DNA from 3 places in the Amycolatopsis umgeniensis genome. Region 2 is predicted to be linked to each of the others. Evidence: predicted binding sites of a transcription regulator. Region 2 holds the regulator's gene; each other region holds the start of a gene.
The links. Region 2 encodes HspR, which represses chaperone genes until heat shock. Its sites were predicted from a motif close to ANNTTGAGTNNNNNNNACTCAANNT; they were not measured.
Positions count from the first base shown of each region.

Region 1: the regulator HspR is predicted to act here: its motif matches at 3,309-3,333, upstream of lon (endopeptidase La).
Region 3: the regulator HspR is predicted to act here: its motif matches at 7,830-7,854, upstream of HDA45_RS40080 (adenylate cyclase).

Region 1 covers NZ_JACHMX010000001.1:5,102,470-5,112,278, reverse strand. The annotation lists gene HDA45_RS24195 (putative bifunctional diguanylate cyclase/phosphodiesterase) at 1-908, opposite strand, end outside; gene HDA45_RS24190 (GNAT family N-acetyltransferase) at 1,188-2,126, shown strand; gene HDA45_RS24185 (SAM-dependent methyltransferase) at 2,166-3,014, shown strand; gene lon (endopeptidase La) at 3,350-5,752, shown strand; gene HDA45_RS24175 (zinc-dependent alcohol dehydrogenase) at 5,798-6,730, opposite strand; gene HDA45_RS24170 (TetR/AcrR family transcriptional regulator) at 6,815-7,528, shown strand; gene HDA45_RS24165 (alkaline phosphatase PhoX) at 7,616-8,776, shown strand; gene HDA45_RS24160 (DedA family protein) at 8,839-9,489, opposite strand; gene HDA45_RS24155 (sensor histidine kinase) at 9,625-9,809, shown strand, end outside.
Region 2 covers NZ_JACHMX010000001.1:4,183,832-4,193,640, reverse strand. The annotation lists gene HDA45_RS19495 (alpha/beta hydrolase) at 1-397, shown strand, start outside; gene dnaK (molecular chaperone DnaK) at 563-2,434, shown strand; gene grpE (nucleotide exchange factor GrpE) at 2,431-3,204, shown strand; gene dnaJ (molecular chaperone DnaJ) at 3,238-4,413, shown strand; gene HDA45_RS19475 (heat shock protein transcriptional repressor HspR) at 4,419-4,847, shown strand; gene HDA45_RS19470 (DUF305 domain-containing protein) at 4,899-5,504, opposite strand; gene HDA45_RS19465 (lytic polysaccharide monooxygenase) at 5,515-6,267, opposite strand; gene HDA45_RS19460 (globin domain-containing protein) at 6,426-7,526, opposite strand; gene HDA45_RS19455 (globin domain-containing protein) at 7,986-9,191, opposite strand; gene HDA45_RS19450 (MarR family winged helix-turn-helix transcriptional regulator) at 9,461-9,809, shown strand, end outside.
Region 3 covers NZ_JACHMX010000001.1:8,800,232-8,810,040, forward strand. The annotation lists gene HDA45_RS40045 (alpha/beta fold hydrolase) at 1-362, opposite strand, end outside; gene HDA45_RS40050 (crotonase/enoyl-CoA hydratase family protein) at 481-1,323, shown strand; gene HDA45_RS40055 (AMP-binding protein) at 1,363-3,066, shown strand; gene HDA45_RS40060 (D-Ala-D-Ala carboxypeptidase family metallohydrolase) at 3,301-4,059, shown strand; gene HDA45_RS40065 (NUDIX hydrolase) at 4,065-4,697, opposite strand; gene HDA45_RS40070 (adenylosuccinate synthetase) at 4,694-5,887, opposite strand; gene HDA45_RS40075 (hypothetical protein) at 5,884-6,858, opposite strand; gene HDA45_RS40080 (adenylate cyclase) at 6,861-7,829, opposite strand; gene HDA45_RS40085 (hypothetical protein) at 8,016-8,903, shown strand; gene HDA45_RS40090 (hypothetical protein) at 8,961-9,356, shown strand; gene HDA45_RS40095 (hypothetical protein) at 9,373-9,750, opposite strand; gene HDA45_RS40100 (hypothetical protein) at 9,774-9,809, opposite strand, start outside.

The sequences.
Region 1 (9,809 bases), 920 kb from region 2:
TTGATGCGTTCGGCGATGGTCGCCCACTCGCGGACGTCCACGCCTCCGACGAGCTCGTCGGCCCGGCCCGCGGGACGCGCGGCGGCCTGCTGGCCGGATCTTGCGACCATGAGACTGACGTCGGACAGTGCTTCCATGTCGCGCTGTTCGCGGAGCAGATCGGAGTACGCCCAGTACAACGCGGTGAGCCCGAGGAAGACGGCCAGCACGAGCGGCCAGGCCTTCGGCGTACCGGAAATGACCAAATAGCCGGAAAGACCGACCGAAGCGTTGACGAATCCGACGACGAGGATGCGGCCGGTCAGCCGGATCGCGGTGCTGACCCGCATGCGGCGGCGCAGCACGCGGACGGCGGCGAGCGCGAGCAGCGTGCTGACCAGCGGCGCTGTCAAAGTGCCTGCCAGCGCGGCGATCCAGGTCATGTCGTGGGCGCCGGAGGCCTGTTTCACCAGCCCTGCCACGGCGAACGCGCCGGTGATCTCCAGCAGGAAGGCGCCGGCGTTGTAGAGGACGCGGCCCGCGACCTTGCGGGCCAGCAGTGTTCCGATGCCCGCCGCGAGATGCGCGGCGAGGACGACTTCGAACGGTGCGACGAAGAATCCGATGACCAGGGGGATCTCGGTGAACGAGATCGTCCACGAGATGCCGCTGCGGACGTCGACGTTGATGCCGAGTTGTTCGGCCAGCAGGAACGCGAGCGCGAGGATCGGCCCGATCCACAACAAATCGTCCGAGGCTTCGAAGTCCAGCCAGAGGCTGACCGCGGCCGCGGCGGCGATGCCCATGGTGAGTACCGCGAAGGTGTAGACGCGGAACCGTCGCTCGTCGGTACGAGCCTCCGTAACGGCGCCTCCCTTGCCCGGTGCCGCCTGTGCGGCGCTCACGGGCCTGCCGTTCGTGTCCGGCATCCGACCTTCCTTCCCGGCTGCCCAACCGGTCTTGTCCTACCGCGACCTCGGGATGAGGGCAATACAGTACCCCGGAGGGCGTACCCAAGTCCCATTCGAGACAGTATGAGATCACCCCAGGGTTAACAATGGGCGCGTCGCGCTGACCTGCGTGGACCAAGGGGTGAAATGGGAGCGTTATTCGCGTTCCTTCCGACTACCGGAAGTCACCTGGCGCCACGCCCCGGCCAATCTCGTGAAGTTCCCGTCGGACCCGTCAGTAGGGGCTTGAATAGTCCTATGAATAGCCACGCCATCGCCGCCGGGCATGCCGAGCGGCTCGCCACCGTGGACGCCCTGCTCCCGGAAATGCCTGCACTGGAGCCTGTCGAGGGCTCCGTGTCACTCTCCGCGACAGCGGGCGACTCGGCCGCCGCCGGATTGTCGGTACGGACTGAAGCGGGCCCCGATTCTGTTGACTCTCCGTGGCGGGCCCTCGTCGAACATCGCCTCGAAGCGCGGCTCACCGGCCCCCGTCCGGAAGAGGCCCTCGACGCATTACTCACCCGATGGGATGAACATCTGAAGACGGTCGCCCCACCTGGGGATGTCGAAACGGCGGCGACCGTGGTGCGGCCCAGCCGCGATTCGCCCGGCTCGGCCGAATTGCTGCGCCGCGGCTTCGCTCCGGTGCTGGTGATCGCGGTCCGTCCGGCGGACCGGCTGGCCGTGACGGGACCGCCCGCCACTCCCGGGGTGCACATCCGGCCCGCCGAAGCGGATGATCTCGAAACCGCCGTCGGGCTCGAACTGGAATTGCAGCGCTATGACGCGCAGTTCGGTTCGGTCACTTTGCGCGAGGGCGCGGAGGAGGCGATCACCGCGGACCTGTCGAAACAGCTGGAGCGGGAAAACCCGACGTTGTGGATCGCGGAGTTATACGGGCGTCCGCTGGGCATGGTGCGGGTGCAGTTCCCCGACGAGACGGCGTGGATCGGCGGCCGGGTCGCGGCCGAGCGGGTCGGCTACCTTTCGTCGCTGGCGGTGGCCGAACCGGCGCGATCGAGCGGGGTGGGGTCGGCGCTCGCCGCGCACGCGCACCAGATCTTCGACGAATGCGGGACCGAAGCCGTGCTGCTGCACCACGCGCTGGCCAACCCGCGCTCGACGCCGTTCTGGTACGCGCAGGGCTATCGGCCGCTGTGGACGTACTGGCAGCGGCGACCGGCGGTTCCCTGATCCCGATAGGCTCTTTCGCAGAAGATCAGGGGGTTTTCTGTGACGAGGGACGATGACACGGCCCCGGTGGCGCCGACCGGGGTCGACACCGAAAAGCCGTCCGCGGCGAGGATCTACGACTGGTTTCTCGGCGGAACCCACAACTGGGCCGTCGACCGCGAGTTCGCCCGCGCGCTGGAACGGCAGTGGCGGTGGGTGAAACCGGGCGCGCGGCACAACCGCGAGTTCATGAACCGCGTCGTGCGCGCGGCGTTGGACGCGGGGATCCGGCAGTTCGTCGATCTGGGTTCCGGTGTCCCGACAGCCGGGAACGTGCACGAGATCGTCCAGGAGGAACTGGAGCCGGGCGATGCGGCGAAGGTCGTGTACGTCGACTACGAACCGGTGGCGGTGGCGCACGCGGAACTGATCCTCGAGCGGCACGAGGCGACCGACTGGGCCGGGATCGTGCATGCCGACATGCGGCGGCCTAAGGACGTCCTGCGGCATCCGGAGACGCTGCGGCTGATCGATTTCTCGCAGCCCGTCTGCCTGATGATGATGGCCGTGCTGCATTTCGCCGGGCCGCACGACGATCCGCCCGCGCTGGTCGCGACCTATCGGAACGCGCTGGCGCCGGGTAGCTGGCTGGGGCTGTCGCATATGAGCTTCGGCGGGCAGACCGGTCCGGACGCGGACGGGCTCGGCTGGATGGTCGAGCAGTACCGGAAGACGAGTAACCCGGTGTGGATGCGGGACCGCGAGGAGATCGAGCCGCTCTTCGGGGACTGGCCGCTGCTGGAGCCCGGGGTCGTCCACCTGCCCGACTGGCGTCCGGTCCGGGAGCTGCGGCGGGACGAGGAAGGCGCCCGGCCGTTCGCCTGGTGCGGTGTCTCCGTCCACCCCTGACGTCCGACCTCTGCCGCCTGCGCGTCGCGTTTAGCGGGCTAAACGCGACGCTTTGGGGCGCGGAGATCGGAGGGGTGGGGCACAAAGGGGGCCGGGTGTCGCGAAAGCCACTTTCGGGACACCTGACGTCTCGAAAGTGGCTTTCGCGACGTCCGCCCGACTCGAAACATCCGATGCCTACCCGCGTCGCGTCGCGTTTAGCGGGCTAAACGCGACGCGTTGGGGCGCAGAGATCGGAGGGGTGGGGTGATCGCTGACGGCGAACAGTGGGAGGAAACAAACGGGTCGATCGGAGAGTTGAGCTAGGCAGACTCAACTAACCGAGGAGTGCACAGATGACCGACAACCGCCTCCTGCCCGTCCTCCCGCTCGATGACGACGTCGTGCTGCCGGGCATGATCGTCCCGCTCGACCTCGCCGACACGGAGACGCGGGCCGCGGTGGAGTCCGCCCAGGCCAACACGCCCGCCCAGGCTTCCTTCCCCGGGATCCGCTCCGGCACCACCGCCAAGGCCGAGGTCCTGATCGTCCCCCGCGCCCACGGCGAGTACGCCGAGCTCGGCACCATCGCGACCGTCGAGCGCATCGGCCGCGTCCCCGGCGGCAAGACCGCGGTGCTGCTGCGCGGCACCCGCCGCGCCGTCGTCGGCCGCATCGCCGACGGTCCCGGCGCCGCCCGCTGGGTCCACGCCGAGGTCGCCACCGAGACCACCGACGACAACTCCGCGAAGCTCGCGTCCGAGTACAAGAGCGTCGTCCTCGCGATCCTCCAGCAGCGTGGCGGCTGGCAGATGATCGACGCCGTCCAGGAGGTCGAGGACCCGTCCGCGCTCGCGGACCTCGCGGGCAACTCGTCTTACCTGAACACCGAGCAGAAGCTCGAACTGCTCTCCACGCTCGATGTTTCGGCCCGCCTCGAAAAGGCTCTCGAATGGAGCCGTGAGCAGCTGGCCGAGCTCGAGGTCACCGACACCATCCGCAAGGACGTCCAGGAGGGCATGGAGAAGCAGCAGAAGGAGTTCCTGCTGCGCCGCCAGCTCGAAGCGATCCGCAAGGAGCTGGGCGAACTCGACGGCACCGCCAACGACGACGACTACCGCGCCCGCGTCGAGGCCGCCGAGCTGCCGGACGCCGTCAAGAAGGCCGCACTGTCCGAAGTGGACAAACTGGAGCGGACTTCGGACCAGTCCCCCGAGGGCGGCTGGATCCGCACGTGGCTCGACACCGTCCTCGAACTGCCGTGGAACAACCGCACCACCGACGTCCACGACATCGCCGCCGCGCGCGAAATCCTCGACGCGGATCACGCCGGTCTCGACGACGTGAAGGAACGCATCATCGAGTACTTGGCCGTCCGCAAGCGCCGCGCCGAATCGGGTCTCGGCCCGGTCGGTGGACGGCGTTCGGGTGCGGTGCTCGCGCTCGCCGGTCCTCCCGGGGTCGGCAAGACCTCGCTCGGCGAGTCCGTGGCGAAGGCGATGGGACGCGAGTTCGTCCGCGTCGCGCTCGGCGGTATCCGCGACGAGGCCGAGATCCGCGGTCACCGCCGCACCTACGTCGGCGCGCTGCCCGGCCGGATCGTCCGCGCCATCAAGGAAGCGGGCTCGATGAACCCGGTCGTGCTGCTCGACGAGATCGACAAGGTCGGCGCCGATTACCGCGGCGACCCGACGGCCGCGCTGCTGGAGGTGCTGGACCCGGAGCAGAACCACACGTTCCGCGACCACTACCTCGAGGTCGAGCTGGACCTGTCCGACGTCGTGTTCCTCGCGACGGCGAACGCGCTCGAGACCATCCCCGGGCCGCTGCTGGACCGGATGGAGCTGGTCACCCTCGACGGCTACACCGAGCACGAGAAGGTCACCATCGCCCGCGACCACCTGCTCCCCCGCGAGCTGGACCGCGCGGGCCTCGCCAAGGACGACGTCACGCTGACCGACGACGCCTTCAGCCGCATCGCCGCCGAGTACACGCGGGAAGCCGGGGTGCGCAACGCGAACCGGACCATCGCGAAGGTGCTGCGGAAGGTGGCGACCAAGGTCGCGCTGGACGAGGTCGAGCTGCCGCTGACGATCGACGCCGACGGGCTCGAGACCTACCTCGGCCGCCCGCGGCACCTGCCGGAGTCTTCGCTGCCGGCGTCGACGCAGCGCACGTCGACCCCCGGCGTGGCGACCGGTCTGGCGGTGACCGGCGCCGGCGGTGACGTCCTCTACATCGAGGCGTCACTGGCGGATCCGGAATCCGGCTCGACCGGGCTGTCGCTGACAGGCCAGCTGGGTGACGTGATGAAGGAGTCGGTGCAGATCGCGCTGTCGTACCTGCGTTCGCACGGCGCGGAGCTGGAACTGCCGGTCGGCGACCTGAAGGATCGCGGCATCCACGTGCACGTCCCGGCGGGCGCGGTGCCCAAGGACGGGCCGAGTGCCGGAATCACGATGACGACGGCGCTGGCGTCCCTGCTTTCGGGCCGGGTCGTGCGGTCGGACGTCGCGATGACCGGTGAGGTGTCGCTGACCGGGCGCGTGCTGCCGATCGGCGGGGTCAAGCAGAAGTTGCTGGCCGCGCACCGGGCGGGGATGAAGACGGTGATCATCCCGCAGCGCAACGAGCCGGATCTCGACGACGTCCCGGCCGAAGTGCTGGCCCAGCTGGACGTCCACGCCGTGGCGAACGTCCGCGACGTGCTGGACATCGCGCTGGCCCCGGCGTCCACGCCGGTCGCCCAGGCCGCGTAACGCCCGAAGCCCCGGATCCCGCCCAGGATCCGGGGCTTTCGGCGGTCAGGGGTGCAGGACGACCTTGATGGCGCCGGAGGCCCTGTCACCCGCCACGCGGAAGGCCTCCGCGGCGTCGGCGAGGGGGAAGCGGTGGGTGATCACCGTCCGCGCGATCTCGGGATCGGCGGCGAGCAGCGCCGCGGCCCGTTCGGTGTCGCGGACGCCGTCATGCCTGCTGTAGGCGATGGAGTGCACGTAGCTGAGCTCCTTGACCAGGCTGACGATGCCCGGGACGGGAGCCGTGTGCTGATAGACGCCCATCAGCACGACGCGGCCGCCAGGGCGGGCGAGCTCGGCACACCGGGCGAGGCCCGCTTCGCTGCCCGCGGCGTCGATCACGACGTCGTAGGTGCCCGCCACCGAGCCGGCTTTCAGGCGTTCCGCCGCCATCCTTTGGTGCTCATGGCGCGTCTCGACATCGACGTCGAAACCGCGCTGCCGGGCCGTCGCCGCGGCCAGGAGCCCGATGCTGCCGCCGCCGACGACCGCCACCCGCTCCCCCGGCTCGAGTGCCGCTACACGGACACCGTGCCCGGCCACTGACGCGGGCTCGACGAGACAGGCGTCGCGCACGTCCAAGCCTGGCGGGAGCTCGACGAGCATGTCCTCGGGAACCGTGATGGCGTCGCACATTCCGCCGTCCCGGAAGATGCCGAGCGTCCCGTGTTCCGGGGCGGCGCATCGCTGGACGTGGCCATCGCGGCATTGGTCGCATGCTCCGCAGTAGACCGTCGGTTCGACGGCGTAGGACCGGCCGTCGGCGGTGGTCCCGGCGAACTCGTGTCCGTAGATGTAGCCCTGAACGCCGCCCGCCGCGAAGGTGACGTCCGTCCCGCAGACACCCATCGAGGCGACGGCGAGGCGGACCCCGGGGCCTCCCGGCTCGTCGGCTTCGGCCACGAGGATGCCCTGATCGGTGTTTCGCACGGCACGCATGGTGCTCCCTTCGGCCACTGTTATGCGAACGGCGTTAGCTTATCGCAAAGTGATACTTGTTCGCATAAGACCTATGCTGACCCCGTGCACGAACCGACGACAGAGCCACGGCCGGGAACGGCGGCCTGGTGGCTTGCCAGGGAGAACGAACCCGAGCGGCCGCGAAGGCGCAGATCGCTGACCCTCGAAGGCATCCTCGACGCATCCCTGGCCCTGCTCGACGAGCGCGGAGCCGCCGCGCTGACCATGCGCAACGTCGCCGAGGAACTCGACTGCACACAGGCGTCGCTCTACCGGCACGTGCGCAACCGGGAAGAGCTCGTGACCCTGCTCGTCGACAGGGCGATCAGCGTGGCGAGCGCCGCTCCGCCCGAGGACGCGGATTGGGCGGGGAAGGCGGCGTGGTCCGCACGCCGGTTCCGAGAGCACCTGCGCCGCCATCCCGGTGTCGCCTCACTCCTTCGCGGAACCGAGCGGCTCGGCCCCAACTCCCTGGCCGGGATGAACTACGCCCTCGGGCTGTTCATCGGCGCGGGCCTGAGCCCCCGGGTCGCCGCGGCCGCCGCGTCTTCGCTGGCGACCTTCGTCATCGGCTCGGTGAACTTCAACCTCGGAGTCGACACCCGAGATCCCGAGGAGAGCCGTCATCGGCGACAGCTGTTCCGCTCGCGAGACGCCAGTGTCGTCCCGTTGCTCGTCGAGCACGCCGACACACTCGCGGATCTCGGCGACGACGAGTTCGAAGTCGGCCTCACCGCGTTGCTGACCGGATTCCGCGCACTGATCGAGAACGACTGAATACGCCGCGAATTCACCTGGAAGTCCCGTTCCGCCCGTAACCTCCTCTCCGCTCCTTCCCGCACCACCACTTCAGCGGAGGCACGAGTGAAGCGACGGAATTTCCTGCGCGCGGCCGTGGTCGGCGCCGGCGTCACGGCGTTCGGAAACAGGCTCTCGGGGGCGGCACTGGCCGCACCAGCCCAGAACGGACCCAGCCCCTACGGCGCGCTCCAGGCCGCCGACGCCAACGGGATCCAACTGCCCGCGGGATTCACCAGCCGCGTCATCGCGCGCTCCGGCCAGAAGGTCGCGAGCACCGGTTACACCTGGCACAACGCCCCGGACGGCGGTGCGGTGTTCGCCGACGGCAGCGGCTGGATCTACGTGTCGAACTCGGAGATCAACCCCGGCGGCGGCGCGAGCGCGGTCAAATTCGACGCGAGCGGGAACGTCACCGGCGCCCACCGCGTGCTGGCGAACACGCGCCAGAACTGCGCGGGCGGCAAGACTCCTTGGAACACTTGGCTTTCCTGTGAGGAGATCGACCTCGGGTTCGTCTACGAGTGCCAGCCGAACGGGCCCGCCTCGGCCGCCGTCCAGCGGCCCGCGATGGGCAAGTTCAAGCACGAGGCCGCCGCGGCCGACCCGGTGCGCAAGGTCGTCTACCTGACCGAGGACACCACGGACGGCTGTCTCTACCGCTTCGTCCCGACGACCTGGGGCAACCTCTCCGCCGGAACGCTGCAGGTGCTGAAGGCGGGCTCGGCGACGTCGGGCAGCTTCACCTGGGCGAACGTGCCCGACCCGGACGGCTCCCCGACGGCGACGCGTAACCAGGTTTCCGGCGCGAAGCGGTTCAACGGCGGCGAAGGACTCCACTACGCCAACGACACCGCGTGGTTCACCACCAAGGGCGACAACCGCGTCTGGCAGCTCAACCTGACCAACAGCACCTACGAGCTCGCCTACGACGACTCGCTGGTGAGCCCCGGATCGGCGCCGCTGACCGGCGTCGACAACGTCACCGGCACCTCGTCGGGCGATCTGTTCGTCGCCGAAGACGGCGGCAACATGGAGATCTGCATCATCACGCCGAACGACATCGTGGCGCCGTTCCTGCGGATCGGCGGCCAGAGCTCGTCGGAGATCTGCGGTCCCGCGTTCACCCCGGCCGGGAACCGGCTGTACTTCTCCTCGCAGCGCGGCACTTCCGGTTCTTCGTCCGGCGGGATCACCTACGAGGTGACCGGTCCGTTCCGCTCCTGATCCCGCGTGAAGGCCCCCTTCCCTCGGCTGAGCCGAGGGAAGGGGGCCTTCACGCGCGTTCGTCAGGCGTTGGTGCGGTTCTTCTCGCGGAGCCGGGTCACGACGAAGAGCGTGATCGCGATCGCGACGGCGGCGATCACGAAGTACTGGAAGAACCCGGCGTACTTCTCGACGATGTGCCAGCTCTCCCCCAGCCCGTAGCCCGCCAGGACGAACACCGTGTTCCAGATCAGGCTGCCCACCGTGGTCAGAGCGAGGAAGCGCCAGAACGGCATCCGTTCGATCCCGGCGGGCAGGGAGATGAGGCTGCGGAAGATCGGCACCATCCGGCCGAGGAACACCGCCTTCGCCCCGTGCTTCTGGAACCAGGCCTCGGTCTTGTCGAAGTCGGACGTCTTGACCAGCGGGATCTTCGCCATCCAGCGGCGGGTGCGGTCGCGGCCGAGCAGCATGCCGAGGTAGTACACGATGATCGCGCCGGCGACCGAGCCGAAGGTCGTCCACACCAGCGCTTCCACCAGGGTGAACGTCCCCTGGCTCGCGGAGAACCCGGCGAGCGGGAGCACCAGTTCGCTGGGGATCGGCGGGAACAGGTTGTCCAGACCGACGATGATCGCGGCCCCCGGACCTCCCAGTGAGTCCATCAGTGACACCGCCCAGCCGGCGAGGCCGCCCATCGGTTCGCTGGCGGCTTGGGCGAGGAGGAGGTTCATGGCGGCCTTTCGTGGTCGTCTGCAGGTGTCAACGAACGTACGAATTGCCCGGGTTCCGCACCCTGCGGTGAAGCGGCACAGATCACTGGGGAAAACCGCAGTACCGATCTCCGGTTACCCCGTTAGCCTGGCGTTATGCCTGATCCGGCCGCTACGCGCCGCTACCTGCGCAAGATGCTCCGCGGCACGCTGGGCGTGGCGATCGGCGCCGCGACGGCGTTCGCCGAGTTCTTCTATGTCCTCTTCGGCGGTATCGCGCTCGCGATCCCCGCGCTGAGGCCGCCCGTCTTCGCCGGCGCCCGCGCACTGTCCGAAGTGGA
Region 2 (9,809 bases):
GATCGGCTGTCACGACTTCGGGCCCGCCCACACGTCCTACGCCGACATGAGGCTGATGCAGGGCCTGGTGAAGACCGTCGCCCCGCACAGCTGGCGCTACTCGGAGTTCTGGGACATCACGAGCGGATGCGCCGGCTGGCCGGTCGCCCCGGCGTACCTCCCGCGACCGCAGAAGGTGCGGGGCGCGGCGCCGATCCTCGTGGTCGGCGGCGAACACGATCCGGCGACCCCGCTCGTCTGGGCGAAAGGGCTCGCGCGGAACATCGAGAACTCGACGTTGCTGGTCGACGCCGGGTACGGGCACACGGGGCTGCTCAACTCGGCCTGCGTGCGCACCGAAGAGGTGAAGTACCTGGTGAGCGGGCTCACACCCGCTCCGGGCACGGTCTGCCGGTAGCCCGGGAACAAGACGCCCCGGCCGCTCGTTGAGCCGGGTACAAGGTTGAGTGCAGTCGGCTCAAGTCCGGCTTGACGGAAACCCCACGATCCCGATAGAACTTGCGTGGCACCCACTCAAGGTGGGGGTGAACGTGCAGGTCACGAATAGCAGGAGGAACACACCATGGCGCGAGCGGTCGGCATCGACCTCGGCACGACCAACTCGGTCGTCGCTGTCCTTGAGGGCGGCGAGCCGACGGTCATCGCCAACTCGGAAGGTTCACGCACCACCCCGTCCATCGTCGCCTTCGCCAAGAACGGCGAAGTGCTGACCGGTCAGCCGGCGAAGAACCAGGCCGTGACGAACGTCGACCGGACCATCCGGTCGGTCAAGCGGCACGTCGGTACCGACTGGAAGACCGAGATCGACGGCAAGGCGTACACCTCGCAGGAGATCAGCGCCCGCGTGCTGATGAAGCTCAAGCGCGACGCCGAGGCGTACCTGGGCGAGACCATCACCGACGCGGTCATCACCGTCCCCGCCTACTTCGAGGACGCGCAGCGGCAGGCCACGAAGGAGGCCGGGCAGATCGCCGGCCTGAACGTGCTCCGCATCGTCAACGAGCCCACCGCGGCGGCGCTGGCGTATGGCCTCGACAAGGGCGAGAAGGAACAGACCATCCTGGTCTTCGACCTCGGTGGCGGTACGTTCGACGTCTCGCTGCTGGAGATCGGCGAGGGTGTCGTCGAGGTCCGCGCGACCTCCGGTGACAACCACCTCGGCGGTGACGACTGGGACGAGCGCATCGTCACCTGGCTGGTCGACAAGTTCAAGGCCTCCAGCGGCATCGACCTCACCAAGGACAAGATGGCGCTCCAGCGCATCCGTGAGGCCGCCGAGAAGGCGAAGATCGAGCTGTCCAGCTCGAACTCCGCGGGCATCAACCTGCCGTACATCACCGTGGACTCGGACAAGAACCCGCTGTTCCTCGACGAGCAGCTTTCCCGCGCCGAGTTCCAGAAGATCACCTCGGACCTGCTCGAGCGCACCCGCAAGCCGTTCAACAACGTCATCCGTGACGCGGGTGTCGCCGTCGGCGACATCGACCACGTGGTGCTCGTGGGTGGTTCCACCCGCATGCCCGCCGTGTCGGACCTGGTCAAGGAGCTCACGGGCGGCCGCGAGCCGAACAAGGGCGTGAACCCGGACGAGGTCGTCGCCGTCGGCGCCGCGCTGCAGGCCGGTGTGCTCAAGGGCGAGGTCAAGGACGTCCTGCTGCTCGACGTGACCCCGCTTTCGCTGGGCATCGAGACCAAGGGCGGCGTGTTCACCAAGCTCATCGAGCGCAACACCACGATCCCGACCAAGCGTTCGGAGATCTTCTCCACCGCGGACGACAACCAGCCGTCGGTGCAGATCCAGGTGTTCCAGGGTGAGCGCGAGATCGCGGCGCACAACAAGAAGCTCGGCATGTTCGAGCTGACCGGTCTCCCGCCCGCCCCGCGTGGCGTGCCGCAGATCGAGGTCACCTTCGACATCGACGCCAACGGCATCGTGCACGTCCTCGCGAAGGACCTCGGCACGAACAAGGAGCAGTCGATGACGATCACCGGTGGCTCCGCGCTGCCGAAGGACGACATCGAGCGCATGGTCAAGGACGCCGAGGCGCACGCCGAGGAAGACAAGCAGCGCCGTGAGGAAGCGGAGACCCGCAACCAGGCGGAGACGCTCGTCTACCAGACCGAGAAGTTCGTCAAGGACAACGAGGACAAGCTGCCCGAGGAACTCAAGGGCAAGGTGAAGTCCGCGATCGACGAGGCCAACGAGGCGCTCAAGGGCACCGACTCGGCGAAGATCCGCGAGTCCATCGAGAAGCTGAACACCGCTTCGCAGGAACTGGGCACCGCGCTCTACGCCAACGCCACCCCGGGTGCCGAAGGCGCCGCCGGTGAAGGCGCGACGGGGGCCGCGGGAGCGGGCGCCGGTTCGCAGGCCAAGGCCGACGACGTCGTCGACGCCGAGATCGTCGAAGAGGACGAGAAGGACAAGAAGTGACGGGGCGCTACGACGAAACCGAGGGCCGGGGCCCGGAGGAACCGGTGGTCGTGCGGGACCGTCGGCGGATCGATCCGCTGACCGGTGAAGTCCGCCCGGCCGCCCCGGCCGCCGAACCCCAGGACGGTCCGAAGCACGCCGCTCCGGCCGAGGAGGAGCCCGTAGTGGCCGAAGCGCCGGAGCCCGTGACCCACGCGGGCCCCGGCCTCGGGGACTCCATCATGGGCGAAGCGGTGTCGGTGGCCACGGATCTGGAGAAGGAGCTGGCGGAGCGCACCGCCGACCTCCAGCGTCTCCAGGCGGAGTACGCCAACTACCGCAAGCGCGTGGACCGCGACCGCGAGCAGGTCGTCACCGGCGCGAAGGCGTCGGTCGTCGGCGACCTGCTCCCGCTGCTCGACGACCTCGAGCGCGCGGAGCAGCACGGCGATCTGACCGGTGCGTTCAAGGCGGTCGGCGAAAAGCTGGTCGGGAGCCTGCAGCGGTCGGGTCTCGAACCGTTCGGCACCGAGGGCGAGGCCTTCGACCCGAGCGTCCACGAGGCCGTGCAGCACAGCACGTCGCCGGACGTCGCGGGCCCGACGGTCACCACGGTCATGCGCCGCGGTTACCGCTTCGGCGAACGTGTGCTGCGCGCGGCGCTGGTCGGGGTCACCGATCACGAGCCGGGCGCGGCTCCGGCGCCGGCGGCACAGGACGCCCCGGTGGACCCGCCCGTCGGCGGCGAACTGCCGCTCGAGGGCGAGCTCTTCGATGAGAACAACCGCTGATCGGCGATACGGCGTGAAAGGAGGAGACGTTCGGTGAGTGCACGGGAATGGATCGGTAAGGACTTCTACCGTGAGCTGGGCGTCTCCTCCGACGCCACCGCGGACGAGATCAAGAAGTCCTATCGCAAGCTGGCCAAGGAGAACCACCCCGACGCCAACGCGGGCAACGCGGAGGCCGAGAAGAAGTTCAAGGCGGTCTCCGAGGCGTACGGCGTCTTGTCCGACACGTCCAAGCGCAAGGAGTACGACGAGGCACGCCGCCTCTTCGGCTCGGGCGGTCCCGGTGGCTTCGGCTTCCCGGGTGGCGGCGGTGGCGGCGGATTCGACGTCGGCGACATCTTCGGTCAGTCGGGTGGCCAGCAGCAGGCCGGTTTCGGCGGGCTCGGCGACATCCTCGGCGGTCTCTTCGGCCGCCGCGGCGCCGCGGCGGGTGCCACGGCGAACCGGCCGCAACGCGGCGCGGACGTCGAGACCGACGTCCGGATCGACTTCACCGAGGCGGTCAAGGGCGCGACCCTGCCGCTGCGGCTGTCGAGCCCGGCGACCTGTTCCACCTGCGGCGGCAACGGCGCGAAGCCGGGGACTTCCCCGAGGACGTGTTCGACCTGCCAGGGCAGCGGGCTGGTCAGCCGGAGCCAGGGCGCGTTCGCGTTCTCCGAGCCGTGCCGCGACTGCCGCGGCCGCGGCACGATCATCGACGACCCCTGTCCGGAGTGTGCGGGCGAGGGTGTCTCCACCCGCACCCGCACGCTGACCGTGCGGATCCCGCCGGGCGTCGCCGACGACCAGCGGATCCGGTTGGCGGGCCAGGGCGAGCCGGGCCGCGGTGGCGCGCAGGCGGGCGATCTGTACGTCCGCGTGCACGTCGCACCGCACGCGGTGTTCGGGCGGCAGGATCTCGACCTGACGATCACCGTGCCGGTGTCCTTCGCGGAACTGGCCCTCGGCGGCACGATCACCGTGCCGACGCTCGAGGGCAAGGTCTCGCTGAAGGTGCCGCAAGGCACGGCGAGCGGTCGCGTGCTTCGCGTGCGCGGCAAGGGAATCGCCAAACGGGACGGCGCGCAGGGCGATCTGCTGGTCACCCTGCAGGCGGCCATTCCGGCCAAATTGGACGACAAGGCCCGTGAGGCTCTCGAGGCCTACGCGGAAGCCATGTCCGACCACGATCCACGACCGGAGATCACCGAACTTCTCGAAGGCAGGTGAGCAGGATGTTCGGCGGGCTGCCGCACGGCGCGGACGAGGACACCCCGGTGTTCGTCATTTCGGTGGCGGCGCAGCTTTCCGGCCTGCACGCGCAGACCCTCCGGTCCTACGACCGGCAGGGTCTCGTGTCGCCGGGCCGAACCTCCGGTGGCGGACGCCGGTACTCCATGCGGGACATCGCGTTGCTGCGCGAAGTGCAGCGACTGTCCCAAGAGGACGGTGTCAACCTCGCTGGCATCAAGCGGATCATCGAGCTGGAGAACCAGGTCGACGCCCTGCGGGACCGGATAGCCGAACTGACCGAGGAACTCACCGCGGCGTACCTCACCGCCGAACAGACGGCCGCGGCCGTGCACGCCTCCTACCGCAAGGATCTCGTTCCCTTGCGTCAGCAGACGGCGCTCGTGGTCTGGAAGCCCAAACCACGTCGCTGAAAACGCGTTTAGTCCTCTGAATGCTTGTCCGCATTCAGAGGACCAAACGCGTTACTGGCCGGGGACCAGGGTCCGGATCTGCTGGACCTCGCCGGTGCGCGAGTCCATGATCCGCTGGGCCAGCGCCTTCGACTCCGGGTTCTTGCCGTCCTTCAGCTCGGTCCTCGCCAGCGCGACCCCGTTGTGCTGGTGCGCGACGAAGATGTCGGCGAAGTCGAGGGTGAACTCCGCACCATCCTTTTTGGACAGTGCGTCGAGCAGGCCCTTGTCCGTGAGCCCGTCGCCACCGTGATGGTGGTGCGCGTTCGGATCCATCGACCCCGTCTCGGGTTTGCCCCAGGCCTTCAGCCAGTTCCGCATGTCGGAGGTCTCGGTCTGCTGCGTCGCCTCGATGGCGGCCGCGAGATCCTTGAGCTCCTGCTTCTGCGCCTGCTTGGCGGACACCAGTTTGACGATCTCCACGCCCTGGTTGTTGTGGGCGAGCATCATCTGCAGGAACATCACGTCGGCGTCGTTGTACTCCGCGGACGCCGGAGCGCCCGTGGCCGACTGGGGAACCGGGGAGAGCGGGGCCCCGGCGGTGGTGGGTGAGCCATCACCGGCCCCGCAGCCCGCGAGGGCCACGAGACCGGCGACGAGAACGAGGGCGAGCTTCACTGACGTGTCCTTACTGCCGGGACCACAGCGCGGGGGTGTTCGGCGGTTCCCAGCCTTGGATCGCCGTATGCGCCAGCTGACAGCGGTAGCTCGCACCGCCGTAGGTCACCGTGCTGCCGACCGCGTACGCCGTGCCGGCCGCCCAGGTGCCGCCGGCGGGCGGGTTGCTGGTGCTGGTCGGAGGGTTCGACGTGGTGGGCGGGTTGCTGGTGGTCGGCGGATTACTGGTGGTGGGCGGGTTTCCGCCGCCGATCTGCAGGTCGATGCAGCTGTAGAAGGCCATCGGCGTGTCCGCGATGTTCCAGATGGCGAGGACCTTCTGGCGTCCGCTGAAACCGCTGAGGTTCACCGTGTGTGACGTCGGGTCCTTCGGCGCGGAGTTGTTCCCGCTGATGTCGGCGACCTTGGTGCCGCCGATGTAGTACTCGTAGTTCGTGGTCCGGTGGTAGGCGGTGAACTTCCAGTTGAAGGTCACACTGTTGCCGACCGAAGCGGCGGGCCACGGCTTCGATTCGTCGTTGAGCTGTGCGAACCCCGGAAGGCCGCCGTTGCAGCTGCGGAGCCCCTTGGGGCCCTCGACGCTCTGGGGTTCGTAGACGATGCTGCCGCAGCCCGAGACCTTGCCCTGGGCGCAGTTCGCCTGGCGGCTGGGCGGGGTCAGCACGTAGCCATGCGCGCTGGCCACCTGCGGGATGGCCACGATGGCGATCGGGGCGAGGATCGCACCGGCGGCGGCTGCCACGAGTTTGCGTTTGACGGTCATGCCGGCTCCTGGGTGGAACGACGGTGTTCCCGTTGAGGGGGAGCAATGTGGTCTAGACCATAAATCCGACGGTGACCGTGGTCAATGATTCACAGACCTACTGCTGCGTAGGGCCCAGGTAGAACAGCCGATCGGCCTAATACGAACGAACCACTGGATCAGTCCAGGGTGAAGGGGTCGTACTTGATCCGCGCCAGATCCGTCCCGGCGGCGAGCAGTTTCGCGATCGTCGCGCGGATCATCGACGGCGACCCGGCGACGAACACGTCGCGCTCCTTCCAAGCGCCGCGCTGCGTGACCGCCGTGGCCAGCGTGCCGCGGTCGCCTCCGGAGATGGTGCCTTCCTCGGTCACCGGAGTCACCGTGAGCCAAGGACAGGTGACTGTCAGACCTCGTAGCTCGTCGAGGGCGTAGAGGTCTTCCGGCCTCCGTCCGCCGAAGAACAGGTGCACCGGCGGGTTGTTCCGCCAACGTGACATGTCGTCGAGCAGGGCGAGCAGCGGCGCGACACCGGTACCGCCGCCGATCATCAGCAACGGACGGCTTTCCGTGTGGTGCACCGAAAGCGCGCCGAGTGAGGGGCCGAGGCGCCAGACGTCGCCGAACCGGGTGTGGCGGACGATCGCGCGCGAGACCCAGCCGCCGTGCACGGCGTGCACGTGGAACTCCATCAACCCGTCGTCGCGTGGAGCGGTCGCCGGCGAGAAGTACCGCCACATCCTGGGGCGCTGGGGGACTTCGATGCTGACGTAGCCGCCGGCCCGGTACGGGAGCGGCTGCTCGGTGCGCACCTTGACGATCGCGACGTCACGGGACACGAGACGGTGCTCGACGACGTTCGCCTTCCACCACGCGGGCCCGACCTCCTTGCCGGCGGCGTCGCGCATGCTCTTCGAAATGACGCCGTACGCGGTGACCCAGGCGTCTTCCACCTCGGGCGTCCAGTCGTCTTTCAAGAATCTTTTCAACGCGGCGATGAGTGCGACGCCGACAGCGTCGTAGTGGCGGCCGAGGACATCGAACTTCCGATGATCCCGGCCGAGCTGGCTGAGGAAGGTGGTCAGTTCGTCGGGCCGGTCCACCATCTGCACGACGTAGACGAGGGCGCGCAGTAATCGATTTCGTTGGGTGGCCATGTTGATCGGGAACAACGCCCTGGTGTCCGGCGAAACGGAGAAGAGCACCCCGTAGAAGTACTGGGACAGCTCTTCGGCTTTCGTTTCGACGGTGGCGAAACTCTCCCTGATGAGCTTGGCCATCTGGACGGTCTTGTCCACCGCCGGCGTTTCGATCAAGGGCGGAAGGGGAATCGGTGAAGATCTGGACGAACTGGGTGGATGCTCGTACTTCACTGTTTCGGCAGTCATGGGTGAACGATTTTCTCCAGTTGGATCGGGCATATTCTCCAGACCCGATGTCGTGATGGTGTTCGTGTTCCTCCGAGGGTTCTCGACTGTAGGCCCGAAAGTCGCAAAAGGATCCTCGAATGGTTGTTTCCCGCTCGAACGGAGCAAACGATATACGCGCCGTCAACCCCATCTGGCACTAAGTAAAGGTGATCATGCAGGATGGGATTTCCCTTGTTCCACAGTGGTTTTCGCCAGCTCGGCAGGAAAGTGTGATCCGCCGATCGGGTGGCTTTTCTGCGCGATTACCTCGTTGCGTAACGCTATGCGCCCGGTGACTGATCACCATTGTGGAATCGCATTCGAACGGAGCTAGTCGATGGTGAAGGGGTCGTACGCGATCTGATCGAGCGCGCTGCCCGCGACCAGCATCCTGGACACCGTCGCCCGGATCATCGTGGGCGAACCGGACACGAGGATCCGGTGGCCCGGCCAGGATCCGTGCTGTGTAACGGCTTCCGCGAGCGTGCCCTGTTCGCAGCCGGGGGCTTCGTCACCGCGCTCGACCACCGGGGTCACGGTGAGCCAGGGGTTCGTGGCCGCGAGGGCGCGCAACTCGTCGAGGTCGTAAAGGTCCTCACGCGACGGTCCGCCGTAGAACAGCCGGACCTTCGGGTTGTCGCCCCACTGCGCGAGGTCGTCCAGGATGGCCCGCAACGGCGCGACACCGGTGCCGCCCGCGAGCATCAGGACGGGGCGGCCGTCGGTCCGGTCGACCGAAAGCCTGCCGAGCGGCGGTCCCAGCCGCCAGACGTCGCCCGGCTGCGTGTGGCTCACGATGGCACGGGACACCCAGCCGCCGTCGACGGCGCGCACGTGGAACTCGATGCCGCCGTCCTCGCGCGGCGCGTTCGCCGGCGAAAGATAGCGCCAGAGCCTCGGCCGCTGCGGGACTTCGACGCTCATGTACTGACCCGGCTGGTACGGCACGGGGAACTCGGGCTGGACGCGGACGAGGGCGAGGTCCCAGGTGAGCCGCCGGTGCTCGAGCACGGTGGCCGACCACGACGCTGGGTTGACGTCGGCCGCGGCGGCCTCCTGCATCGCGCGGGCGACGATGGTGAACGCCTCCGCCCAGGCGCGTTCGACCTCCGGTGTCCAGTCCGGACCGAGGTGGTTCTTGAGCGAGGCGAGCAACGCGGTGCCGACGGCCTCGTAATGCCGCGGGATGACACCGAACTTGCGGTGGTCGCGGCCGAGTTGGGTCAGGAACGGCACGAGGTCGTCCGGCCGGTCGACCATCTGCACGATGTGGACCAGCGCGCGCACCAGCCTGCCGCGCTGGACCTCCATGTTGATCGGGAAGAAGTCGCGGGTGGCGGGCGCGAGGGTGAACAGCATCCCGTAGAAGAACTGGGAGATCTCCGGGATGAACGGTTCCGACTTGGCCCACGTGTCACGGATGAGCCGCACCATCGCGGTGACCGCGGGCGGGGCTTCCCTCGGCGCGGAGGACCTCGGGACCGGGCTGACCGCGTCGGCCGTCACGGGCTGGGAGTCGCTGATCGGGAAGTGCATACCGGAAGAGAGTTCCGATGGTTCACGGACGAGGGACCACTGGAGAAGAATTCACGGATCATTCACCTCTCCGGTCAGTGGCTGTCGGCCGGTCGGCTGGTTCCGGCCTGATCGCGAGACTAGCTGCCGGGAGCCCTTTTGCCTGCATCGTTGCTCCGGACGGGTGTACTCGAATCCGGGTCGCAGTGGGCGATCTCACGAGGTAAATAGTTGCCTTACGCAAGCGTTCCCGAATAAAGTTGTACTGTACAAGTAGCTGGGAGGCAACGATGAGCTCCGCCGACGACGCCAGGGTCGAACTGATGCGTGAGCTGAAGGCCGCCTCCCAGCTGCAGCACGCTTGGATCATGCAGGCCTGGCAGGACGATCCCGGCCTGCACCCGGCGGCCGCGATGCTGCTGTCCGACCTCGCGAAGCACGGTGAAGCGCGGCCCTCGGAATTGGCCAAACGGCGCTTCGTGGACCTTTCGGTCGTGAGCCGTCAAATCTCCCAGCTGTCCGCGGCGGGCATGGTCGACCGCCGTCCCGCGCCCGAGGACGGCCGCGCGTCGATCATCAGCATCTCCGAACAGGGGCACGAAGAACTGGGCCGGCGGCGGGCCGGCTATCTGAAGTTCA
Region 3 (9,809 bases), 4.6 Mb from region 2:
TCGATGTCCAGGTGATCCAGCAGCGCCACGGTCTGTTCCGCGAACGCGGGCATGGAGTACAGCCACGAATCGGTGGGCCGGTCCGAGTCGCCGTGGCCGAGCAGGTCGAGTGTGATGGCCCGGAATCCCGCGCGCGCCAGCTTGCGGGCGAGCGGGGCGTGCATCCTCCTGGTCAGCATGATGCCGTGGGTGAGCACGACCACCCGGTCGCCGGAGCCGAACTCGGTATAGGCGAGCCGATGCCCTTCGTGGGTGAAGGATCCCGAGAGCTCGATCGGCCGTGAGGAGCGTTCTCGCGCCCGTCGTCCGGGGATCAGTGCGGGCAGGTCGGCGACCGCGGTGGCGCTGCTGGCCGGGCTCATATCCCACCGTCCTTCGTCGATCGTCGGTACTCGCCGGTAGTACCAGGAAAGCATCTTGTGACCACCGTGGCACAGTGGCCGTTGGCAGTCTGCCAATCACATGAGTCAAGATGACCTCATGACCGCTACAGCTGACAGTCTTCCCGATCTCGTTTCGCTCGAGGTGGAGATCGACGGGCACGTCGCCGAAGTGACGCTGCTCGGTCCGTCCAAGGGCAACGCGATGGGCCCCGATTTCTGGCGTGAGCTGCCGATCGTCTTCCGCGCGCTCGACGCGGACCCGCAGGTCAGGGCGGTCGTGCTGACCGGCAGCGGCAAGCACTTCTCCTACGGGCTCGACCTGCCCGCGATGATGCCCAGCTGGGGCGAAATGCTCGGCGGCGACGCGCTCGCGGGCCCGCGGACGAAGTTCCTCGACGAGGTCAAGACCCTCCAGGCGAGCGTGTCCTCGATCGCCGAATGCCGTAAACCGGTCATCGCGGCCATTTCCGGCTGGTGCATCGGCGGCGGTGTCGACGTGGTCGCGGCCGCGGACATCCGCTTGGCGAGCGCGGACGCGAAGTTCAGCGTGCGCGAGGTCAAGGTCGCGATCGTGGCCGACCTCGGCAGCCTGCAGCGGCTCGCGCCGATCATCGGTGAGGGACACCTGCGGGAGCTGGCGTTGACCGGCAAGGACGTCGACGCGGCCCGCGCGGAGAAGATCGGCCTGGTCAACGACGTCTACGCGGACCAGGAAACGCTGCTGGCCGAGGCCCGCAAGCTCGCGGGAGAGATCGCCACGAACCCGCCGCTGGTCGTGCAGGGCACGAAGAACGTCCTGTCGGCCAACACCGAACGCCAGGTCGCCGACGGCCTGCGCTACGTCTCCGCCTGGAACGCGGCGTTCCTGCCCAGCAAGGACCTCGGCGAGGCGGTGCAGGCCTTCCTCGAGCGCCGCGCGCCCGAGTTCAAGGGAGAGTAGAAAGAACCGGCGGCCAACCAGCGGACCAGGAGGACGATCGTGAGCGTTTCGGAGGCACACCGCACGTTCCGCGAGGCACGGGACTATCTGCAGACCCATCGCGAGGACTACGAAACCGCGTATCGCGACTTCACCTGGCCCCGGCCCGCCGAGTTCAACTGGGCGCTGGACTGGTTCGACGTCGTCGCGGCCGATCCGGCCAATCAGGACCGCTACGCGCTGTGGATCGTCGAAGAGGACGGCATCGAGAACCGCTGGACGTACCCGGAGATGGCGCGCCGGTCCAACCAGGTCGCGAACTGGCTGCGTTCACTCGGCGTCGCCAGGGGCGACAGGTTGATCCTGATGCTGGGCAACCAGGGCGAGCTGTGGCAGACCATCCTCGCCGCGATCAAACTGGGCGCGGTCATCATCCCGGCCTCGACCCTGCTCGGCCCGGCCGATCTCACCGACCGGGTCGAGCGGGGCGCGGCGAAACACGTGGTGATCCGCTCCGTCGATGCGCACAAGTTCGAGAACGTCGAGGGCGACTACACCCGGATCGCCGTCGGTGAACCGGTCGAGGGCTGGCAGTCCTTCGTGGACGCCTACGAGGAAACGGACGCCTTCACGCCCGAGGGCGCGACGGCGGCGGACGACCCGCTCTTGCTGTACTTCACCTCGGGCACGACAGCGAAGCCGAAACTGGTGCAGCACACGCAGGTCTCCTATCCGGTCGGGCATCTGTCCACGATGTACTGGATCGGTCTCGAGCCGGGCGACGTCCACCTCAACATCTCCTCACCGGGCTGGGCGAAACACGCGTGGAGCAATGTCTTCGCGCCGTGGAACGCCGAGGCGACGGTGTTCCTCTACAACTACGCGCGCTTCGACGCGGTCTCCCTGATGGCGCAGATGGAACGATGCGGCATCACCAGCTTCTGCGCCCCGCCGACGGTGTGGCGCATGCTCATCCAGGCGGATCTGACCGTGCTGAAGACCCCGCCGTCGAAGGTGGTCGGCGCGGGCGAACCGCTCAACCCCGAAGTGATCGACCAGGTCGAAAAGGCTTGGGGCGTCACGATTCGCGACGGTTTCGGGCAGACCGAGAGCAGCGTCCAGATCGCCAACACCCCCGGGCAGGACGTCGTGCCGGGCTCGATGGGCCGCCCGCTGCCCGGCTTCACCGTCGCGCTCGTGGATCCCGTCACCGGTGAGCGCGCGCAGGAGGGCGAGATCTGCCTCGACCTCGACAAGCGACCGGTCGGCCTGATGACCGGGTACGCCGACGACGACGAGCGTTCCGCCGCGGCCTTCGGAGGTGGCTTCTACCACACCGGGGACGTCGGCTCGGTCGACGAACGCGGCTACATCACCTACGTCGGCCGGACGGACGACGTCTTCAAGGCGTCGGACTACCGGATCTCGCCGTTCGAACTGGAAAGTGTCCTGCTGGAACACGACGCCGTCGCCGAAGCGGCCGTCGTCCCGGCGCCCGACCCGATCCGGCTCGCCGTCCCGAAGGCGTACGTCGTCCTCACGAACGGCCATGAGCCGACCGCCGAGACCGCTTTGTCCATCCTGGCTTTCTGCCGCGAGCATCTGGCGCCGTACAAGCGGATCCGGCGGCTGGAGTTCGCGGAGCTGCCGAAGACGATCTCCGGCAAGATCCGGCGGGTCGAGCTGCGGGGACGCGAGAACGACGCCGGCGAGCGGCCGGCGGGGGAGTTCCGCGAAGAAGACTTCCCACAACTGAAGGCCTGACGGCCGGCACGCCACACCGCACCCATGTGATCAGGGCCGGAACTCGCGTGCTTGATCACGTAACTCGCGTGATCAGAGCCGGAACTCACGAGATCCGTCCCCGATCACGCGTGTGGGTCGAACGACCCACAGCGCGGTGCCCGGAACCGCGTTAGCATCCGAGGCAGTGAATCGTTGACAACCCGTGGGGGTCACGGGTCTCTCACCTTCCCTGCCTCGAAAGGTGTCCCTGTCATGCGCATTCGTCTTTTACTGCCGATGCTCGCCCTGGTGGCCGGGCTCGGTACCGCGGTGGCCGCTCCGGCCGCCGCCGATCCCGGCCCGGTGACGTCGGGAGACGTTTCCGTCGCCGACGCCTGTTACTCCTGGGGACGCACACTGTCCGAAGGAGCGTCCGGCGAGGACGTCCGGCAATTGCAGATCCGCGTGGCCGGCTACCCCGGTTACGGCGGCGTGCTGGCCATCGACGGCCAGTTCGGCGCGGGCACCAAGGCCGCGGTCACCCGGTTCCAGCAGGCGTACGGGCTGGGCGCGGACGGCGTCGCCGGATCGGCCACGTTCACGAAGATCTACGCGTTGCAGGACGACGACTGCTCGCCGGTCAACTTCACCTTCGCCGAACTGAACCGGTGCAATGCGGACTGGTCCGGTGGCAACGTCTCGGCCGCGACGGCGAAGGCCAACGCGCTGGTGTCGATGTGGAAGCTGCAGGCGATGCGGCACGCCATGGGCGACCGGCCGATCACCGTGAACGGCGGCTTCCGCAGCGTCGCGTGCAACAACGCGGTCGGTGGGGCGGCCGCCAGCCGTCATCTGTACGGCGACGCCGTCGACCTCGGGGCCGGCTCGCAGGGCTTCTGCGGACTGGCGCAGCAGGCCCGCAACCACGGGTTCAGTGAAATCCTCGGCCCGGGCTACCCCGGCCACAGCGATCACACGCATGTGGCTCACCGCGCCAACCGGTTCTGGTCGGCGTCCTCCTGCGGGATCTGACCTCGTCACTCCCAGCGCCACAACGAAGGCGGCCGTCCTCCCTTGGGCAGGGCGGCCGCTTGCTCGGTGGTGCGCCGCAACCCGGGGACCCGCTCCATGGTCCGGCCCAGATTGGCCGGATAGGGGCGGTCCCCGGTCAGCGCCTCGGTGGCGTCCAGCGCCTGTGCCGTGGTGAAGATCGGACCCAGGAGTCCGGCGGTGAAGGCGACGTCCCGCCACAGCCGCTCGGCCAGCAGCGGGCGGCAGTCCGCCACGATCCGATCGTGATCGAACGCCAGCGGGGGGACCTCGTCCAGCGGAGTCCACACCACGTTCCCCGGCTCGTCGAGCGCGGGATCCGTGGTGGCCCACAAGGCGATGGAGAGCGTCGGGCCCCGGGGATCGCGATTCGGCTCGTCGAAGGTGGTGAGCTGCCCCGTCGCCGAGAGCGCGTCCGGCGGCAGCCCCAGTTTGGTGACCACCGCCCGGCCCGCCGCGTCCCGCAACCGTTCCCCGCGCCCGAGCAGCACCCCCGGCAACGCGAGTTCCCCTTCGAACGGTTCGGCGGCCCGCGCCGCGATTCCCAGCAGCACGGTCCTGGTGCCGGGGGCGAACCTCACCACCAGCACGTCAACGGACACCGGCGTCGACTCGATCACGCGTTGATTCTCGACCTTGCCTCCGCGACCCGGTAACCGGCCCTGTCCGGGCCGGATCCGGTGACGGCCACCGGCAGCCGGGCAGCGAACCACGCCAGTGGATCCGGCAGGTCGACGGCGGGGGAGCCGTCGCCGGGCACCACCCGTAGGCCGGCCGCGTCGAGGTGGGTCACCGCGAGCGCGTCCACGCCGTCGCAGGCCGCGATCGCGTAGTCCAGCAGCGCTTCGTCGAGATGGCCCGCCCGCCACGCGCCCTGGAACTCGCCGGTGTCGTTGTGCGCCTCGGGAAAGCGGGCGAGCACTGAGGCGGACTCGGTGGGAAGCGGCCCCGCGCCGTGCCGGGTGAGATAGGTCCGCGTGACACCCAGGACCGCGTGCGGGCGCCCGCCCAGTAGGTCGCGGGCGTTGTGCGGAGTGGTGGTGGACCAGGTCGTATGCGGATGGAACCCGTGGTGTTGGTCGAGGAGAACCCCCTGCGCTCCCTCGAAAACCAGCCGCCCGGCCGCCGCGAGCCGTCCCGTTTCGTCCCCGTCGGTGATCCGCACCGCGTCCGCGAAAGCGCGGTACAGCGTCACCAGTTCGTCCACGCCGTGCCGCGGGACGGCGAGCGGCGCGTAGAACCGCGCGAGCGTGTCGAGCTTGCGCCGCAGCACCGACGGCCGCGCGCAGTCGGCGACCGTGGGCGCTTCCCCCGGCGTCCCGATCACCTCCTGGTTCTCCACCACCTCACCCGGCAGGGCGCCGGAAAGCAGCGAGTACCAGACGGTCTCGCCGATGCCCTTCCCGCACGAGCCATGCCGTTCCGCGCCGCGGGCCTCCTCCCTGGCCCGGTTGGCGTGGATGTGGAACGGGGTCGTGAGCAGGGCCCGCCCGTCCACGCTCAGCAGGGAGAGCGGATTCCGCACGCCGGCCGTTTCGAGCCGCCGGGCTTCGGCCGCCAGCGCGAACGGCTCGACCAGAACGAACCGTGACAGGTGGGTGGGCACGCCGGCGAACGTGCCCGCCCCGAACTGGCTGAACGTGTGGTGCCGCCCGTGCGCGACGACGTTGTGCGCGGCCTGCGCGCCCCCGTTGAAGCGGACGACGGCGGTGGTCGGCCGGTCGGCGCAGAGCGCGTCGACCACGGCTCCCTTGCCTTCGTCCCCGAAGCCGAGCCCGACCACCACCACGTGCCCGTCCAGAAGGCTCATCGCAGCACCACGTCACTCGGGCCACCCGGTTCGGGCACCGCCGAGGTGACGACCGTCTTGGTGCCGAGTTTCGCCAGCGCCTTGCCGACGGCCGCGCTCTCGGCGACCGAGCCGACGTCCGCGAGGTCGGCGAGTGCCCTGTCCACGTCGACGACCTGCTCCTCCAGCCCGATCGTGGCGGCGATCAGTTCGCATACCGCGCCGGGGTCGTCGAGTTTGAGGAAGTTCTGGCCGAGCAGACCGCTCCAGTGCTCGCCGATCTCCGGGTCGTTGTAGTACGAGGACTGGTTCGGCAGGACGAAGTAGACGTTCCACTTGCGGGCCAGCTCCCGGTACACCGACGCGGGGTCGATGTCCTCCCGCACGTCGTCTCCGATCACCCGGCGGATGTGGCGGGCTTCCAGCGCGGGCTTGTTCAGCTCGTCGCCGATGAGGAACAGGTATCCTTTGCGGCCGCGTTCGCGCCACGCGTCGGTGACCACGTGCCGGGCCATGAAGTAGGCGGCCAGTTCGTAGGACTCGCTCTTCTGCCCGCCGCCACCGCCTTCGAGGAAGATCGTGCGCAGCTGCTCGTCCATCCGGTTGTCCGATTCGAACTGCCCGATCTGCAACGGCACCCGGTCGCTGTCGGCGTCACCGATCGCGCCGAACAGCACCTGGGGGTCGGCCAGGTAGCCGCGGCGCTTCAGCAGGCCGTGCAGTTTGCCGAGCTTTCCCTGCATGATCCGCGGCACCCGGCGCATCGAGCCGGTGACGTCGAACAGCACCGCGATCGGCGTCGAATCGGTGTGGTCGGCCGAATCCCGGCATTCCCGGACGGCGTTCTTCGGGTCGAGCGCGGCCGCGGCCTTCCAGTCTTTCGCGGGTTTGGCGCGGAGATCGGCGCTGTAGCCGAAATCGTCCTCACCCTTGGCCGCGCGGAAGGTCTTCGCGGCGGCGTAGGCGTTGTCGTCCCAGTGTCCGTGTCCCATGGTCAGGCTCCTGTCTCGGGGATGATGAAAGGGCGGAAGGTGCGGGGGCCGTACAGCTCGGCGAGCAGTCCGTCGTACTCGTCGAGCAGGTCGGCGGCGTCGGGGCGCTGTGCCGGGTCGTCCTGCGTGCACCACGTGGCGAACTCGCGTTGACGGGTTTCCCCGGGCGCCAGCAGCGAAAGCATCAGGCTGTGGAGCATGTGGACGTCGGTGGCCGCGGACATCGACCGTCCCTTGTGGACTTCGGGCGGGTAGCCGACCGTGTTGTCCGTGGCCAGGGGGAGCGTTGCTGCTTCGACGGCGAAGGACCAGCCGGCCAGGACGATGCCGTGCTGTCCCGGGTGGACCAGCACGTTGTCCGCGGTGAGATGACCGTGGACGACACCCGCGCGGTGCGCGCCCGCCACGGCACGCAGGAGGCGCCGGTGCATCCACGCGTAGTCGCGGCCGTCGAGACCGTCCGGGAAGGCTTTCCTGATGTCGGCGAGCGTGGTGAACCCGTCGACGAGCGGATCGAGGACGCTGAACGCGCGATCACCCCGCGCCACCGGCCCCGAGGTGTCGAGCAGTCGCGGATAGTAAGGGCGCAGCCAGCGGTGCCGTTCGGTGAAGCCGTCGAGTGCGCGCAACGCCGTCCATTCGGCGTGGATCAGCGGGTTGAGCGCCGGATCGCGGACGAGTTTGACCAGATGGGGGCCGGTGGTGCGGTAGGTCGTCGCGATACTGCCCACCGCGTGCGGAGTGGTGAGGGTATAGGCCGACGTCGCGGTGGTGACCGTCTGGCGCCGGGCATTTTTCCAATCGGTGTGAAGGCGATTGAGGACGGCGGCCGCCCGATGGGCCCTCGGGTCGCCGGGATTGCGATCGGGGTGGAGCGCGGCCGCCAATTCGCGATAGCGGTGACGGGCGAACAGCGTGGCCGCGTCGACCGTGTTCTCGACCGTCGTCACGGCTTCGTCCCTGGTGAGCATAGTTTGAGTCTAGACGACTCTTACCTCGCCCCGCAAGGGGCCCCGGGCGGGCCGGGAGCCTGGAATGACCGCGGGAATGGTGGTGTAGGTACAAATCCCGTGCCGTTCGGACGATTCGAAAAATAGACTGGAACGGTCGAACAGGGGGTGGTGACCTTTCCGGAACAGTCGCGAAAAAACCAGTGGGTGGCCGTTCTGCTCGCGCTCGGAATCGTCCTGGGATTCATCGCCGCTTTCGCCGGGCGATGGGCCGCCGAGGGAATGGCCGAAACCTATGACTCGCGCGCCGTGATCTCCGTATCGGATTCCACGACGACCGAAGGACAGAGCGGTCCGCACACCACCTACGAGACCCTGGCGGTCACCGAAGACGGCCGCGCGATCGAACTGCCGACGGGTCGGGCCTTCGGTCTCGCGGAGCCGGTGGTCGTCCGGATTTCTTCGCTGACGGACCGGGTGTTGTCCGTGCGCGGGGCCGATGAGGTCGTGGAAGCCCACCATCCGTGGGAGAGGATCACGGTGATGTCGATCGGCGGAGCGCTCTTGGTGCTCGGTGCCGTCGTGGTGTACTCGGTGGCGAGGCCGGTGACCGTGCGGAAGTCGCTGTCGTTCCTGGCGGGGTTCGTCTTCGCCGCGTACGTCGTGCTGGCGCCGGTCGGTTTCGGCGGAACGGCGTACCGCGACGCGGCCGATCCCGTGCCGAACCTGTGGGAGCATCGCCGCGACGCGTGGGGGCCGCCGCCGGTGATCGGCAAGGGGCAGACCGCCGCTTCCGGTGATTCGGCCGTGCGTGTGCTCGACAGCAGGCCTGAGTCGCCCGAAGGCGCCGAGGCGTGGCTGAGCGGATTCCATGTCCTCGCCCTGCGGATCGAGGCGTCCCGCCTGGGGGACACGGCGCTCGAGCTGTCAGCCGACGAACACGGCTCTCCGCGGCGGGTCGAGCAGTGCGCGGGCGCTCCCGGCGCCTTCGACGGCACCACGGGGCTCGTCTGTTTCGTGGTCCCGCCCGGGTATCAGCCGAAGTACCTGGTCGTCGGCGAACTCGACCGGGAAGTCCTGCTGGCGCTCCAGTGAATCGAGGAAAGGAATTCAGTGCCGGGCAAACCGCGGAATTCGAGAACTCTCTTTCGAGTGTTGCTGGCCGGTGTCCCGTACATCTTCCTGCTGTGTGTCGCCTGGGGATACTTCGGCGCCCACGTGCGTGAATTGAACACCGGCGAGGAGGTCACGGTCACGGAGATCTCGGGGTGCGCCGAGGGAGGGGCGCCGATGAGCGGGGTGATTCCCTACTGCTCGGGGGAGTGGCGGTTCGACGACGGGCGCACCGATCGCGGGAGCATCGAGGGAGACAAGGCCGCTGAGGGCGACAGGATCTTCGCCGGCGACGGATTCGTCTACCGGTCGAGGTCCTCGCTGATCTGGACGATGTCCGTGGGCGGCCTGTTCGGCGTGGGGCTGCTGGCCGCGGCGATCGCCCTCGGCGTCCTGTACCGGCTGGACACGGTCCGGCGGCGTCAGAAGAACTGACGCCGCCGGGCGGCCGTCAGAGCCGGGTCGCTTCGATCTGCCGCTCGTCCTCGGTGGAACAACTCGTCACCGGATCGTTCGGCCCGCTCCCGCAGGTCCAGGATCCGATCACCACCGGTCCCGGACCCTGCGGGGAAGCGGCTTCGGCGGGCGTCAGCTTGGTGAAGTAGTCCGTGAAGACCTGTGTCGCCTCGGCGCAGTCGGTCTTGCCGTGGGCGACGACCTTGTTCTTCGCGCCCTGGAGTCCGGCGACCTCGCCGCACGGTGTTCCGGCGGGCGCCGGGGTGACGGCGGGGGACGACGGGGTCTGCGCGGCCGACGGGGCGGGATCGGCGCCGCAGCCGCTCACCAGGACGACGGCGAGCGCGGCGGGAAGTACGGCGAGGCTCTTCATGGGCCCTTCTTCTCGGGGGTGGTTCATTCGACGGGGACGACGGCGGCGAACACGTTCTG